DNA from 3 places in the Nocardia arthritidis genome. Region 2 is predicted to be linked to each of the others. Evidence: riboswitches for the same ligand, from Rfam matches in the RefSeq annotation. Region 2 holds a riboswitch; each other region holds the start of a gene.
The links. Region 2 has a riboswitch for cobalamin ahead of metE (5-methyltetrahydropteroyltriglutamate--homocysteine S-methyltransferase). Riboswitches for the same ligand answer to the same signal wherever they lie in the genome.

Region 1: linked by a shared signal. The riboswitch ahead of cobN (cobaltochelatase subunit CobN) and the one ahead of metE (5-methyltetrahydropteroyltriglutamate--homocysteine S-methyltransferase) in region 2 are both predicted to bind cobalamin.
Region 3: linked by a shared signal. The riboswitch ahead of F5544_RS15895 (FecCD family ABC transporter permease) and the one ahead of metE (5-methyltetrahydropteroyltriglutamate--homocysteine S-methyltransferase) in region 2 are both predicted to bind cobalamin.

The regions. Positions count from the first base shown of each region.
Region 1 covers NZ_CP046172.1:5,897,029-5,901,306, reverse strand. Annotated here, with positions in the region: gene F5544_RS26490 (hypothetical protein) at 1-364, opposite strand, end outside; gene cobG (precorrin-3B synthase) at 368-1,567, opposite strand; gene F5544_RS26480 (nuclear transport factor 2 family protein) at 1,868-2,305, shown strand; cobalamin riboswitch at 2,317-2,438, shown strand; gene cobN (cobaltochelatase subunit CobN) at 2,472-4,278, shown strand, end outside.
Region 2 covers NZ_CP046172.1:7,637,500-7,641,777, reverse strand. Annotated here, with positions in the region: gene F5544_RS34395 (serine/threonine-protein kinase) at 1-467, shown strand, start outside; gene metE (5-methyltetrahydropteroyltriglutamate--homocysteine S-methyltransferase) at 524-2,791, opposite strand; cobalamin riboswitch at 2,930-3,168, opposite strand; gene F5544_RS34385 (polysaccharide deacetylase family protein) at 3,303-4,019, shown strand; gene F5544_RS34380 (glycosyltransferase family 2 protein) at 4,220-4,278, shown strand, end outside.
Region 3 covers NZ_CP046172.1:3,547,204-3,551,481, forward strand. Annotated here, with positions in the region: gene F5544_RS15885 (ABC transporter substrate-binding protein) at 1-626, opposite strand, end outside; gene F5544_RS15890 (ABC transporter ATP-binding protein) at 623-1,426, opposite strand; gene F5544_RS15895 (FecCD family ABC transporter permease) at 1,423-2,454, opposite strand; adenosylcobalamin (AdoCbl) riboswitch at 2,471-2,594, opposite strand; gene F5544_RS15900 (alpha/beta fold hydrolase) at 2,671-3,840, shown strand; gene F5544_RS15905 (TetR/AcrR family transcriptional regulator C-terminal domain-containing protein) at 3,843-4,278, opposite strand, start outside.

The DNA of each region.
Region 1 (4,278 bases), 1.7 Mb from region 2:
CGAACCAGGCGTCGACGAGCAGCAGCATGCCGGTGCCGAAGGCGGGGAGCAGCACGAGTGGTCTGCGCTGCCAGCCGAGGAACGCCGTCGTCGCCATCATGATGACGAGCAGGATGTCGAAGCCCACCCAGGTGAGTGTCCAGTTCCGGGCGGTGTAGTCGTCGGGGAGGGTGAATCCGAGGTAGGTGATCCACGGGATCAGCGCGATCGTGCCGCCCGTCATCAGGGTGAGCCGAATGCGGCGGTGCAGCCGGACGACCGAGGGTCGCGGCAGCACATGCGGTGTTTGCAGCCGCCGGATCAGCTCCCGGCGCTCCTCGGGGGACATCGCCGCGATCTCGTCATCGCCGAGTCCGATCATCATGCGTCACACCCCTTCTCGCGCGGATCCTCCGTCTACCCGATAGCCGGTCTCGGTGGCGACCACATCGGTCACCGTGCCGCGCGGGCGCCCGCACCGGCGTTCACAGCCCGACCAGTGCTGGCGCCCGGCCACTTCCACCTCTTCGGCCGTGAACACGCCTGCGGCCGTGTGCTTTTCACTCAGCGGCAGCACCCGTCCGGATTCGACGGCCGCGGCGGCGTCGGCCCGCACATCGGTCCGCGATTTCGCGCAACCCGGTTGTCCGGCGCAGGCGCTCACCAGCAGCCAGGGCGAATTCGCGTCGAAGATCAGTCCCATCGGGGCGAGCACCCGGACGACCTGCTCGGCGGGCGACTCCTCGAGATCGGCGAGAACCAGGCTGCGCCAAGGGGTTACGAACAGTGGGCGTTCCACGGCGGCGAGGAATTCGGCGACCCGGGCCGGCAGCGAACCGAGCCGGACGCCCGCGCCCAGTGCGACCAAGCCGTTGTCCTGTTCCAGCCAGCCGATCGGAATATCGTGCGCGGCGCCGAATTCCAGCCGCTGCGGCACCGGCGCCAGCCCGAGCCGGTCCACGATCCGGTCCGCGCCGCCGTCGACCTCGTGCAGCCGCCACTGCCCGGAGCTCACGTCCAGGAAGCCGTCCGCGGCCGCGAGCATGACCTCGACCGCGTCGGCCGCCGAGACCCGGATACCGGAATCCCGGCCGGCCAGCAGTACCGCGAATTCGTCCGCACCGGTGGCGTGTACGCCGATATCCCCGCCGAGCCCGCTGATATCTCCGCGCCCGTCGTCCAGGGTGAACAGCACCCGCCCCGGCAAGTCCGCGAGCCGCGGCCGCGCCCGCAGCCCGGCATCGAGCGAGCTCGCCAGCCCGTGCACGTCGGTCCATCCGCCGACCCGGCCCGAGAGCGGCGACGCGACGATATTGCGCACCCGCTCGTGCGTCCGGCTCGGTAGCAGTCCGGCCGCCTCCAGTCGCGTCGTCAACTCGCCCGCGTCCCGCACCCGGCGCAGCTGGATATTGCCGCGCGAGGTCAGCTCGATGGCGCCGTCCGCGAGATCCCGCGCGGCCTCGGCCAGCGCCTGTAGCTGTGCGGGCGCCAACCGGCCACCGGGCAGCCGGATCCGCGCCAGCGGCCCGTCGGCCGCATCGTGCAGCCGCAGCACGCCGGGACACGAATCGGAGGAGGTACGAGTCATAACGAAACCAGCCTAATGTCGCTGTCGGCGAAGCCGTCCACAGCCTGCGCATGGCCGGAGCGAATGCGGAGGTACGCCTAATCGCGCGGTCGGCGTGGCCGTCCGCAGCCCACGCACGGCCGGAGCGAATGCGGCGGTATGCCTGATGGCGCTGTTGGCATAGCCGCCTGAAGCCCGTGCACGGCCGGGGCGGAGGTACGCCTGATCGCGCGGTCAGCATGTTCGCCGTCCGGCCGCGGCGGCGCGATGCCTGGGAAACTCGGTCGCGGACCGGCGAATCCGCTCGCTAATGTCACCGGAATGAGTGAGATCTCTGATGTCGCGGACCGGCTCGCGATCATCGAAACGATTACGAAGATGTTCGTGTACTGCGATCAGAAGCGCTGGGACGACCTGCTCGGCGTATTCACCGAGAAGGTGGATTTCGACGGGGGATTCGGCGGGGCGGCGGCGGTGCGCGATGCCGCCGATATCGTCGGCGACTGGCGGACCGGCCTCGGCGATCTGGACGCGCTGCAGCATCAGTCCGGAAACCATCTGATCGAGTTGCGCGGCGATACCGCGAAGGTGCACGCGGATTCCATTGCGGTGCATGTGAAGAACGACGCGGTGCACGGTAAGACCCGCACCTTCATCGGCAGCTACGACCTCGCCGTCGAGCGGGGTGGCGACGGTTGGCGGGTGAGCAAATTCCACTATCTGCTGAAGGCGATCGAGGGTAACGCGGACCTCACGTAGCACCGGATACCGGTGTCGGGCGCGGCGGCGGGTAGGCTGCCCATGCTCGGCGGCTGACGAGGAAACCGGTGCAATTCCGGTGCGGTCGCGCCACTGTGTACAGCCAGACCCTCTCCGGCGAGCAGCACACCCCCGATGGGCGCGTCACCCGAGGAAGGCCGTCACCGTGATCCTGCTGCTGTCCACGTCCGACACCGATCTGCTCAGCGCGCGCGCCAGCGGCGCGGACTACCGCTGGGGCAATCCGGCCCGGCTGCTGCTCGACGATCTGCCCGCGCTGCTGGACGGCGCCGAGCTGGTCGTGCTGCGCGTCCTGGGTGGTAAGCGCGCCTGGGAAGAGGGCCTGGAAGCGTTGCGGGCCAGCGGAGTTCCGCTGGTCGCCCTGGGCGGCGAGATCGCGCCCGACGCGGAGCTGATGGAATGTTCGACGGTGCCGGGCGGCGTCGCGGCCGACGCGCACAACTATCTGGCCGCGGGCGGTCCGGCGAATCTGCGTGAGCTGCACAACTTCCTGTCCGATACGGTGCTACTCACCGGGCACGGCTTCGAACCGCCGGTGCAGCTGCCGAGCTGGGGCGAATTGCCGCGTACCGCGGCGGAATCCGGTCCGGACGCGCCGACCGTCGCCGTGATCTATTACCGCGCACAGCATCTCGCGGGAAACACCGCCTACGTCGACGCGCTGTGCACGGCGATCGAGGATGCGGGCGCCCGCGCGCTGCCGCTGTTCTGCGCCTCGCTGCGTACCGCGGAACCGGAGCTGCTCGCCGCGCTGCGCCGGGCCGACGCCCTGGTGGTGACGGTGCTGGCCGCGGGCGGTACGAAACCGGCCGCGGCATCGGCGGGCGGCGATGACGAGGCCTGGGATGTCGGCGCGCTCGCCGACCTGGATGTGCCCATCCTGCAAGGACTTTGCCTGACCACCGGTCGGGACCAGTGGGCGGCGAACGACGACGGCCTCTCGCCGCTGGATGTGGCCACCCAGGTGGCGGTGCCGGAATTCGACGGCCGCATCATCACGGTTCCGTTCTCGTTCAAGGAGTTCGACGCCGACGGCCTGTCGACCTACGTGCCGGACGCCGAGCGCGCCGCCCGGGTGGCGGGCATCGCCGTCCGCCATGCCCGGCTGCGCCGGATTCCCAACGCGCGCAAGCGGATCGCGATCATGCTCTCGGCCTATCCGACCAAGCACGCCAGGATCGGCAATGCGGTGGGCCTGGACACCCCGGCCAGCGCCATCCGGTTGCTCACCGAGATGCGGTCGGCCGGTTACGATCTCGGCGCGCCGGGCGAGGTCCCCGGCCTGGACGAGCGGGACGGCGACGCGCTGATCCACGCGCTGATCGCGGCGGGCGGCCAGGATCCGGACTGGCTCACCGCGGAACAGTTGGAGGGCAACCCGATTCGCATCGGCGCCGACACATACGCCGCGTGGTTCGCCACTCTCCCCGAAGAGCTGCGGGCGGCCGTCGTCGAGGCATGGGGTCCGCCGCCGGGTGAGCTGTACGTCGACCGGTCCGCCGATCCGAAGGGTGAAATCGTCATCGCCGCATTGCGTTTCGGCAATGTGGTGCTGATGGTGCAGCCGCCGCGCGGTTTCGGCGAGAATCCGGTGGCCATCTACCACGATCCGGATCTGCCGCCGAGCCATCACTACCTGGCCGCCTACCGCTGGCTGTCCGCGCCGGAGGGTTTCGCCGCCGACGCCATGGTACATCTCGGCAAGCACGGCAATCTGGAATGGCTGCCGGGTAAAACCCTCGGCATGTCCGCCGCCTGCGGCACCGATGCCGCGCTCGGCGAGCTGCCTCTGATCTATCCGTTCCTGGTCAACGATCCCGGCGAGGGCACCCAGGCCAAGCGGCGCGCGCACGCCACCCTGGTGGACCATCTCATTCCGCCGATGGCGCGCGCCGAAAGTTACGGCGACATCTCGCGTTTGGAGCAGTTGCTGGACGAGCACGCGAATATCT
Region 2 (4,278 bases):
CGGGTAATGCGGTGCCGGATCAGGCGGTGATCCCGACCGTCATCCGCGCCGTGGCGCCCGCGCCGCCGATACCGTTCAAGCAGCCGCGGTGGGTGGAGCCGGTGACCCGCGGCAAACCTCGGCGCATGCGATTCGTGGTGGCGTCGGGACTGTTGCTGGCCGGGGTCGGTGTCGCGGTGGGTGCGGCGTTCGTGATGCGCGACGACGGTGGATCATCCAACCCAGGGACAACGTCCAAGGTTGTGCCGCAACCGGTTACGACGACCACCACGTCGAGTGCGCCGACGACCTCACAGCCGCCGCCCGCGCCGCCGACCGAAGCCCCCAACCCGGCGGACATTCCGCCGATCACCACCGCCCCACCGCAACCGCCACCGCGGCGCAGCACCACCGTGCCGCAGCAGGCCCCCGCCCCGCAGCCCGGGCCGGTGGTTCCGCAGACGCGCTCGTACCAGTGGCCGGAGTGACCTTTCCGGAGTCCAGTGGATCCCGCTCCGCGCGAGCGAAGCGGGATCCACATCGGCTAGCGCACCGCTTGGGCGGCGGCCACCATATTGCGCAGCGCCAACTCCACCTCGGCCGGGCCGCGGGTCTTCAGGCCGCAGTCGGGATTCACCCAAAGTCGTTCGGCGGGAATGACTTTCAGTGCGGTCCGCAGTGAGGCGGTGATCTCCTCGACGCTGGGCACCCTCGGCGAGTGGATATCGTAGACACCGGGCCCGACGCCGAGGTCGAATCCGGCGGACCGGAGATCCTCGACTATCTCCATCCGCGACCGGGCCGCCTCGATGGAGGTGACGTCGGCGTCGAGTCCGGCGATCGCGTCGATGACCTCACCGAATTCCGAATAGCAGAGGTGCGTGTGGATTTGGGTGCTGTCGGCGACACCGGCGGTGGCCAACCGGAACGCCCCGACCGACCACTCCAGGTAGGCGGGTTGGTCGGCGGCACGCAGCGGCAGCGTCTCCCGCAGGGCGGGCTCGTCCACCTGGACGATGCGGATGCCCGCCGCCTCCAGATCCACCGTCTCGTCCCGAATGGCAAGGGCCACTTGACGTGCCGAATCGGCGAGCGGCTGATCGTCGCGCACGAACGACCACGCGAGAATGGTCACCGGGCCGGTGAGCATGCCCTTGACCGGCTTGTCGGTGAGCGACTGCGCGTAGGTGATCCAGTCGACGGTCATCGGATCGCGCCGCGCCACATCGCCGTACAGGATCGGCGGCCGAACGCACCTGGTGCCGTAGGACTGCACCCAGCCGTTCTCGGTGGCGGCGAATCCGTCGAGCTGTTCGGCGAAGTACTGCACCATGTCGTTGCGTTCCGGTTCGCCGTGCACGAGCACGTCGAGGCCCAATTTCTCCTGTAGCGCAACGACATCGGCGATCTCGGCGCGCATCCGGCGCTGGTATTCGGCCTGATCGATCTCGCCCTTGCGCAGCGCGGCCCGAGCCAGCCGGATGGCCGAGGTCTGCGGATACGATCCGATCGTCGTGGTCGGCAGCGCGGGCAATCGCAGTCGCTCGGACTGCAATTCGCGCCGCTGCTCGGCGGGGGCGCGCCGCGTGGCGTCCGGGCCGAGCGCGGCCAACCTGGCCCGCACCGCCGGATCGTGCAGGCGCGGGTCGGCCCGCCGCGCGGCCAAAGCCGCACGCGTCGCGACCAATTGATCCTCGATGGCATCGGCGCCCTGGTGCAGACCGGTCGCCAGCGTCCGGACCTCGGTCACCTTCTCCGCGCCGAACGACAGCCAGGAACGCAGCCCTTCGTCGAGTCCGGTCTCGGCGGCCAGCCCGTACGGCACGTGCAGCAGCGAGCACGAGGTCGAAACCGCGACGGCGCCCGTGGATCCCGCGAGGTCCCGCAGCGTTTCCAGCGCACGGTCCAGATCGGTGCGCCACACATTGCGCCCGTCGATCACACCGGCCACCAGCAGTTTGTCACGCAGCACCGACACTTCGGGAACCGTTGTGCCGGAGACGAAGTCGAGCGCGACGCCATCGATTCCGGTCTCGGCCAAGGCGGGCAGCGCCGCGCCCGGCCGCCCGAAGTAGGTGGCCACCAGGATGGCCGGGCGCTGCTCGACCGCGGCCAATTCGGTGTAAGTGAGCCGCACCAGGGCGATTTCGTCCTCGGTCAGGTCGGTGACCAGCACCGGCTCGTCGATCTGCACCCATTCGGCGCCCGCCGCGGCCAACTGAACGAGCAACTCCCGGTACAGGCGCACCAATTCCGGCAGCCGATCGAGCGTGCGTTCCCCGGCGGATTTGGCCAGCTTCAGGAAGGTGATCGGACCGATCACCACCGGCCGGGCGGCGACGCCGACTTCCCTCGCCTCGGCAAGTTGTGCGAGCAGCTGCTCCGGATTCAGCGAAAACGTTGTGCCCGAATCGATTTCGGGAACGAGATAGTGGTAGTTGGTATCGAACCACTTGGTCATCTCCAGCGGTTCGATGGTGTCGGTGCCGCGCGCGGCGGCGAAATACCGGTCGAGTGGATCGGCGATCGAGGCCACCCGCGCGGGCAGCGCACCGAGCAGCACGGCGGTGTCGAGCATCTGGTCGTAGTAGGAGAAGGTGCCGACCGGCACCGAATCGAGCCCGGCGGAACGCAATTCGGACAACTGGGCGCGCCGCAGCTCACGGGCGACGGCGTGCAGTTGTTCTGCGTCGATGCGACCTGCCCAGTAGGACTCGGTGGCGCGCTTGAGTTCCCGTCGCGGCCCCACCCGCGGGAGACCGAGAACCGTTGCGGTGAACGGCGTATGTGAAACAGTCACGTTGTGCTCCATTGTGTTGGACCTGAACCAACGCCCAATCGGCAAGCGGGACCAGCGATCTGCCGAACAGGAGCCCTGAACCGGGAACACATCCGGCGAAACGCTGCGGACCCGCGCGCCCTCTCCACGAGGCGGTGGCCACCGGATACGGCGTACCCGGTACAACCGGCAGGTCTTCGGACTCGCGGGCACCGGCCGAATCGGCCGATCCGGCAGACCGCCGGAAGGTCCTACTGGCCGTCGCTTCCCAGGCCGATGAGCCCAGTGCGTGATGACGGCGGTCGTTCCCGCTCACCGCTGCGGGGACAGTCCCGGATTCCCACCGGGTTCCCTCTTGCCCGTACGCCCAAGGGAGCGTTCGGGTTTCGACACCGGTACGCGACGTAGGGGCTCCATCTCGCCTGCGCCCGGTGAACCAGCTGCGTCATCCAGCATATGTCCAACTACATAGTTGTCATCAAATCGGGTCGGACCTTCCTTAAGTTGGTCATGAATCACACGCTTATTCGCCTAGCATGGGCGCGTGTTGAAATCTGTGGTTGGCCGCGCACTCGCACCACTTGCGGCCGGGGTGGGGTCTGTTCAATTGGTGCGAGCCGATCGCCCCACCGTGGTGCTCACCTACGATGACGGGCCCGAGCCCGGCAGCACCGAGCCGGTGCTGGCCGCGCTGGCCGACGCCGGTGTGACGGCGACCTTCTTCGTCCTGGTCCGGCGTGCCATGGAGCAGCGCGCGCTGTTGAACGATGTGCTGGCGGCGGGCCACGAGATCGGCCTACACGGCTACGACCACATCCGGCTGACCACCCTGCCCGCCACCCAGGTGTACCGGCGGACCAGGGATGCCCGGCGGCAGCTGGAGGATTTGTGTGGCAGACCGGTCCGCTGGTTCCGGCCGCCGTACGGCGCGCAGGTCGCGAGCACGTGGACCGCGATTCGCGCCGCGGGCCTGACCCCGGTGGTGTGGAGCCGGTTCGCGGGCGACTGGGTCGACGAGGATGTCCAGAAGCTGGCCGGGCAGGCGCTGGAGGGCATCGGCGACGGCGATGTGCTGCTGCTGCACGACGGGTTCGCCAATGCCGCGGACGGCGCGGACGACGGTCCGGCGCCCACCTTCGATCGGGGTGCGCTCTCGCGCCTGGTATTGGACGGTCTGGCCGAGCGCGGTCTGGCCGCCGCCTCGTTGGGCGATGCGCTCGCGCACGGCAGTTCGGTTCGTAACATCTGGCTGGTTCGCTGAGATAGTTTCAGCGCCAGCAGCTTTCACATCTTCTCCGTTGCCCGCCGTGCGCTCCGGCGATGCGTTCGGCGGCCCGGTAATGGTGGATGATGTGAGAATCGTCACCAACGTTTGGATTCCCGTATGCTGACCTATGCATTAAATTCTGCTGAGTCTGTGGGGGAGTGCCTTCCCGCTTGTAGCTTGGATGTGGGGTAACCGTGGTCGCACGATCGGTTTCGATCGTCATTCCCGTTTTCATTTCGGATGCCGAGGGTCT
Region 3 (4,278 bases), 4.1 Mb from region 2:
GCGCTGTCGAACAGGAAGATGTTCGGGCGGCGCTCGGCCTGCGGCGCGGCGCGCAGCGCGGCCAGCCTGCGATCGAGGTCGGCGGTGAGTTCGCTGGCGCGTTCGGCGCGGCCGGTGATCGCGCCGAGGTTGGTCAGGTCGGTGCGCAGCGCGGTCCACGGCTCGACCAGCCCGCGCTGGCGCTCACCGGGGTGCTGACGGCAGCTCTCGGTAAGTACGTAGGCGGCGATTCCCTGCTTGCGCAATGTGTCCGGGGTCAGGTTCTTGGCCTCGTCGTATCCGTAGCTCCAGCCCGCGACCATGACATCCGGCCGCTGGGCAAGCACGGTCTCCAGCGACGGATACCCGGGGGCAACGGATTTCAACGCGTCGACGGCGGGACCGTAGTGCCTGCGCAGGGTTTCCGCATCGCGTTGCAGGCTCGACACCGCCGCCACGGAATCGGTCGCGCCCAGTGCGAGCGTCATCGAGATCAGGTTGCCGTCGTTGACGAACATCCGTTTGGCGACCGGAAAGCGTTGTTCCGCATCGCAATTGCGAACGGTCAGCGTGCCTGCCGCGGTCGATTGCCCGCCGCATGCGGTCAGGATCAGCGCGATGGCGAGCAGTACGGGTATGCGTTTCATGATCTGGCCTCCCGTGCCGTGATGATGAGATGGCTTGCGCCGGTATCCGGTTCGGGCACGCGCAGTGCGCGCACTCCGAAGACGGTGTCGAGCACCTCCGGTCGCAGCGCCGTCTCGGGTGGGGCGAGCGGATGGGCGGCGCCATTGTGCAGCACCAGGATCCGGTCGCAGTACCGGTCGGCCAGCGCCAGCTCGTGCAGCGCCATGACGACGGTGCGGTCGAGGTCGCGGGCCGCGGCGAGCAGTTCCAACCGGTGCGTGATGTCCAGGTGGTTGGTCGGCTCGTCCAGCAGCAGCACCGGCGTTTCCTGAATCAGGGCCCGCGCCAACAACACCCGCTGCCGCTCACCGCCGGAGAGCCGGTGCACCGGCCGGTCGGCGAAGCCGGCGAGATCGACCGCCGCCAGCGCCTCGGCCACCATCGCGCGCTCGCGCCGCGACCCCGCGCCCCACGGCGGCAGATACGGTGTGCGGCCGAGCGCGACGACCTCACCCGCGAGCAGGTCCGTCGGCGGCTGCTCGTCCTGCGCGACGAGTGCGACGGTGCGTGCCCGCTGTCTGCCCGAAAGGTCGTGCAGCACTTGACCGTTCACCAGCACTCGGCCGAGCGCCGGTTTCCGCACGCCCGCCAGGACGTGTAGCAACGTCGATTTGCCGGTGCCGTTGGGGCCGACGATGCCGATCGTCTCACCGGGCCGAATCGTGAACGACACCCCGGACAGCACGGTTCGCCGCCCGGCCGCGCAGGCCAGTCCATCCACCGTGATCTCGGCCGGTTCCGGTGCGGCACTGGAGATCATGCCGCGCCGAACCGGTACTGCCGCCGTCCCAGCAGCACCAGGAACGCGGGCGCACCGATCAACCCGGTCAGCACGCCCACCGGAATCTCGGTCGGCCGCACCAGGATTCGGGCGGCGGCATCGGCGATCACGAGGAACAACGCGCCGCAGAGCGCGCAGACCGGCAGCAGGCTCCGGTGTCGCGGCCCGACCAGCAGCCGGGTGGCGTGCGGCACCACCAACCCCACGAACCCGATGCCACCCGACACCGCGACGAGCACGCCGACCAGCACCGCGAGCAGCCCGAACAGTCCGATCCGCAGCTCACGCACCGGAACCCCCACCGCCGCAGCGGTATCCGCGCCGAGATGCAGCGCGTCGAGCCAGCCACCGGCCAGGCACAGCGTCGCCGCGCTCACCGCGACAACGCCGAGCGGCAGCGCGATCCGCGTCCAGTCCGCGCCCGACAGGCTGCCGAGCAGCCAGAACAGCACCGATTGCGCGGCGGCCGGATCGGCGCTGCGGAAAATCAGATAGCTGCTGAACGCCGCGAAGGCCGAGCCGAGGACGGTGCCGGTGAGCACCAGCCGCAGCGGCGTCAAACCGCCCTGCGCGACGGCGATCAGGAATACCAGCGCCGCCGCCGCGAACGCCCCCACCAGCGCGCCGCCGGACAGCGCCCACACCTCAGCGCTCGCGAACAAGCCGGTGGTGATCACCGCCGCCGCACCGACGCCGGCGCCGGAGGACACCCCGAGCAGATACGGATCGGCCAGCGGATTGCGCACCAGTGTCTGCATGGCCGCACCGGCCAGTGCCAGACCCGCGCCGACGATCGCCGCGAGCACGGTGCGCGGCACCCGCAGCTGCCACACGATGGTGTCCAGTCCGGGATCGGCGGGTGTGCGGCCGGTCAACCGATGCGCGAGCACGTCGACGACGGATCGGACGGGCAGGGTTTCGGCGCCGAATCCGGTGGCGGCCACCATCGCGGCGATCAGCAGCAGCGCCAGCACGGTCAGGGCGATCGATGTCCGGACGCGGATCATCGCGGCTCCACAGGCAAATCGCGGCCTTTCGAGTTCGTTTCGGCGGGGGAGGTCTGACTTTCGCCCGTGGGCGATCACAGTGGCGCGACCGTTCCGGATTCGAACCGGATTCCCGCACCCGCCGATAATGACGCCCGAACTCTACCGGCCGGTTGGATTTCCGCGACACACCGGGGGCTTTTGGCGAGCTCTCCGACCCATCCATACCCTGAAGACATGTTGCCGATGGACGAGCGGCACCCGTCCACCGTCAGCGATTGGGATGACGCGCGTCGCCGGGCCCGCCTGCGGGAAACCCGCATCGGACACGATTGGCACCGGTTGCGCCGCACCCGACTGGCACTACTGCGGGTTGCCGCGCTGATGCTGGCCGTGCTCATCGTGGTCGGCTACTACTGGACCGCCGACGTCAACCCGGAGCGGGAACGCCTGGCCCGCACCCGGCCGTCCATCATCGCCGTCAACACGCCCGCCGATCCGAAGAACTGGGATACGGTCGTCGTCGATATGGTCGGGCTCGGAAATCTCGACGCCACCAGTACGGCCGCGGCCCTGCCCGCACTCGACCAGATCGGGATGGTGTGGGCGATCCGCTACGACAATCAAGGTATCGACACCAAGGTCATCGCCGACCTGATCGTCCGTGCCGCCGAGCAGGCGGCGCTGAAAAACATTGTGCTGATGGGCCACAGCATGGGTGGGGTGATCGCGCTGGAGGTGGCCAAGCACATCCGCAACGAGAGCGATCGCAGGCTGGTCGGCGTCATGCTGGACTGCACGCCGGTGGACCTGAACGCGGTGCGCCCGGAGAGTCGCAGCGCGGGAGAGGATCTGGTGCGCTGGGCGGGTTGGCTGCCCGGCGCGCGGGAGAGCCGGCTGCTGCGGATACTCGCGGAAACCTATGCGCGCCGCGACCGTTTCCTGGGCGTGAGCCCGGAAGGCTTGCCCGACATCGGGTTTCGCGCGCTGCGCGATGTCGAGGTGGAGATACTGCGGGATAAGATCCTGTCCCGCGACGTGGCGAGCAACGGCCTGATCGAGGCCCAGTTCGCCGCCATCGTGGCGGGCGGCGCGGCGGACGACCTGCGCTCGCTCGCCCGCCCGCTGGACGGAAAGCCGCGCCCCGCAATCATTTTCATCCGCCCGCGGGATCCGGACCGGGATATGGTGGTGGACGACGAATACTCACACCGGGTGCTGATCGATATCTCCGGCGGGGTGAACGGCACCCTGCTCGTGGCATTCACCAGGACCGGGGGTCACGCCAACCCGATCTCGCGTCCGGTGGAGTACAACGACATCATCGAGAATCAGATCCTGCCGTTCGTCCAGCGGTATCAGCTGCAAATGCGGAACGCGAGCGGCAACGCGGCCGGACCGCACTGAATTCAGCGCACCCGCTCGCCGAGCAGATGCCGCACACCGGCGATGAACAGCTGCAACCCGAAATCGAAACGTGCGGTGGCATCGGGTGTTTCGTACAGCGGCGAGGCATCCTCGGTGAGGGCGCCCGCGGAGTCCATCTGCATCCGCGACTGCTCGTCGACCGTCTGGCCGAGCACGTAGTACAGCACCGTGAATCCGGCCAGCTCCGCCTCGTGGCGCGGCATTCCGGCGCGAATCGCCGCGCCCACCAAGCGTTCTCGGCCCTTGCTCGTGGTCAGCCTGGAGGCGTAGGTGGCCGAGACCAGTTCGGCGCCGTCGCGGTAGGCGAGCAGGCAGCCGCGCAGCCGATGTGCGAGTTCGCCGATCTGGCCGGACCATTCGGTCGCGGTGACCGGATCCTCCATCGGCGCGAGTATCTTGTCGGCCACCGCGCCGAGC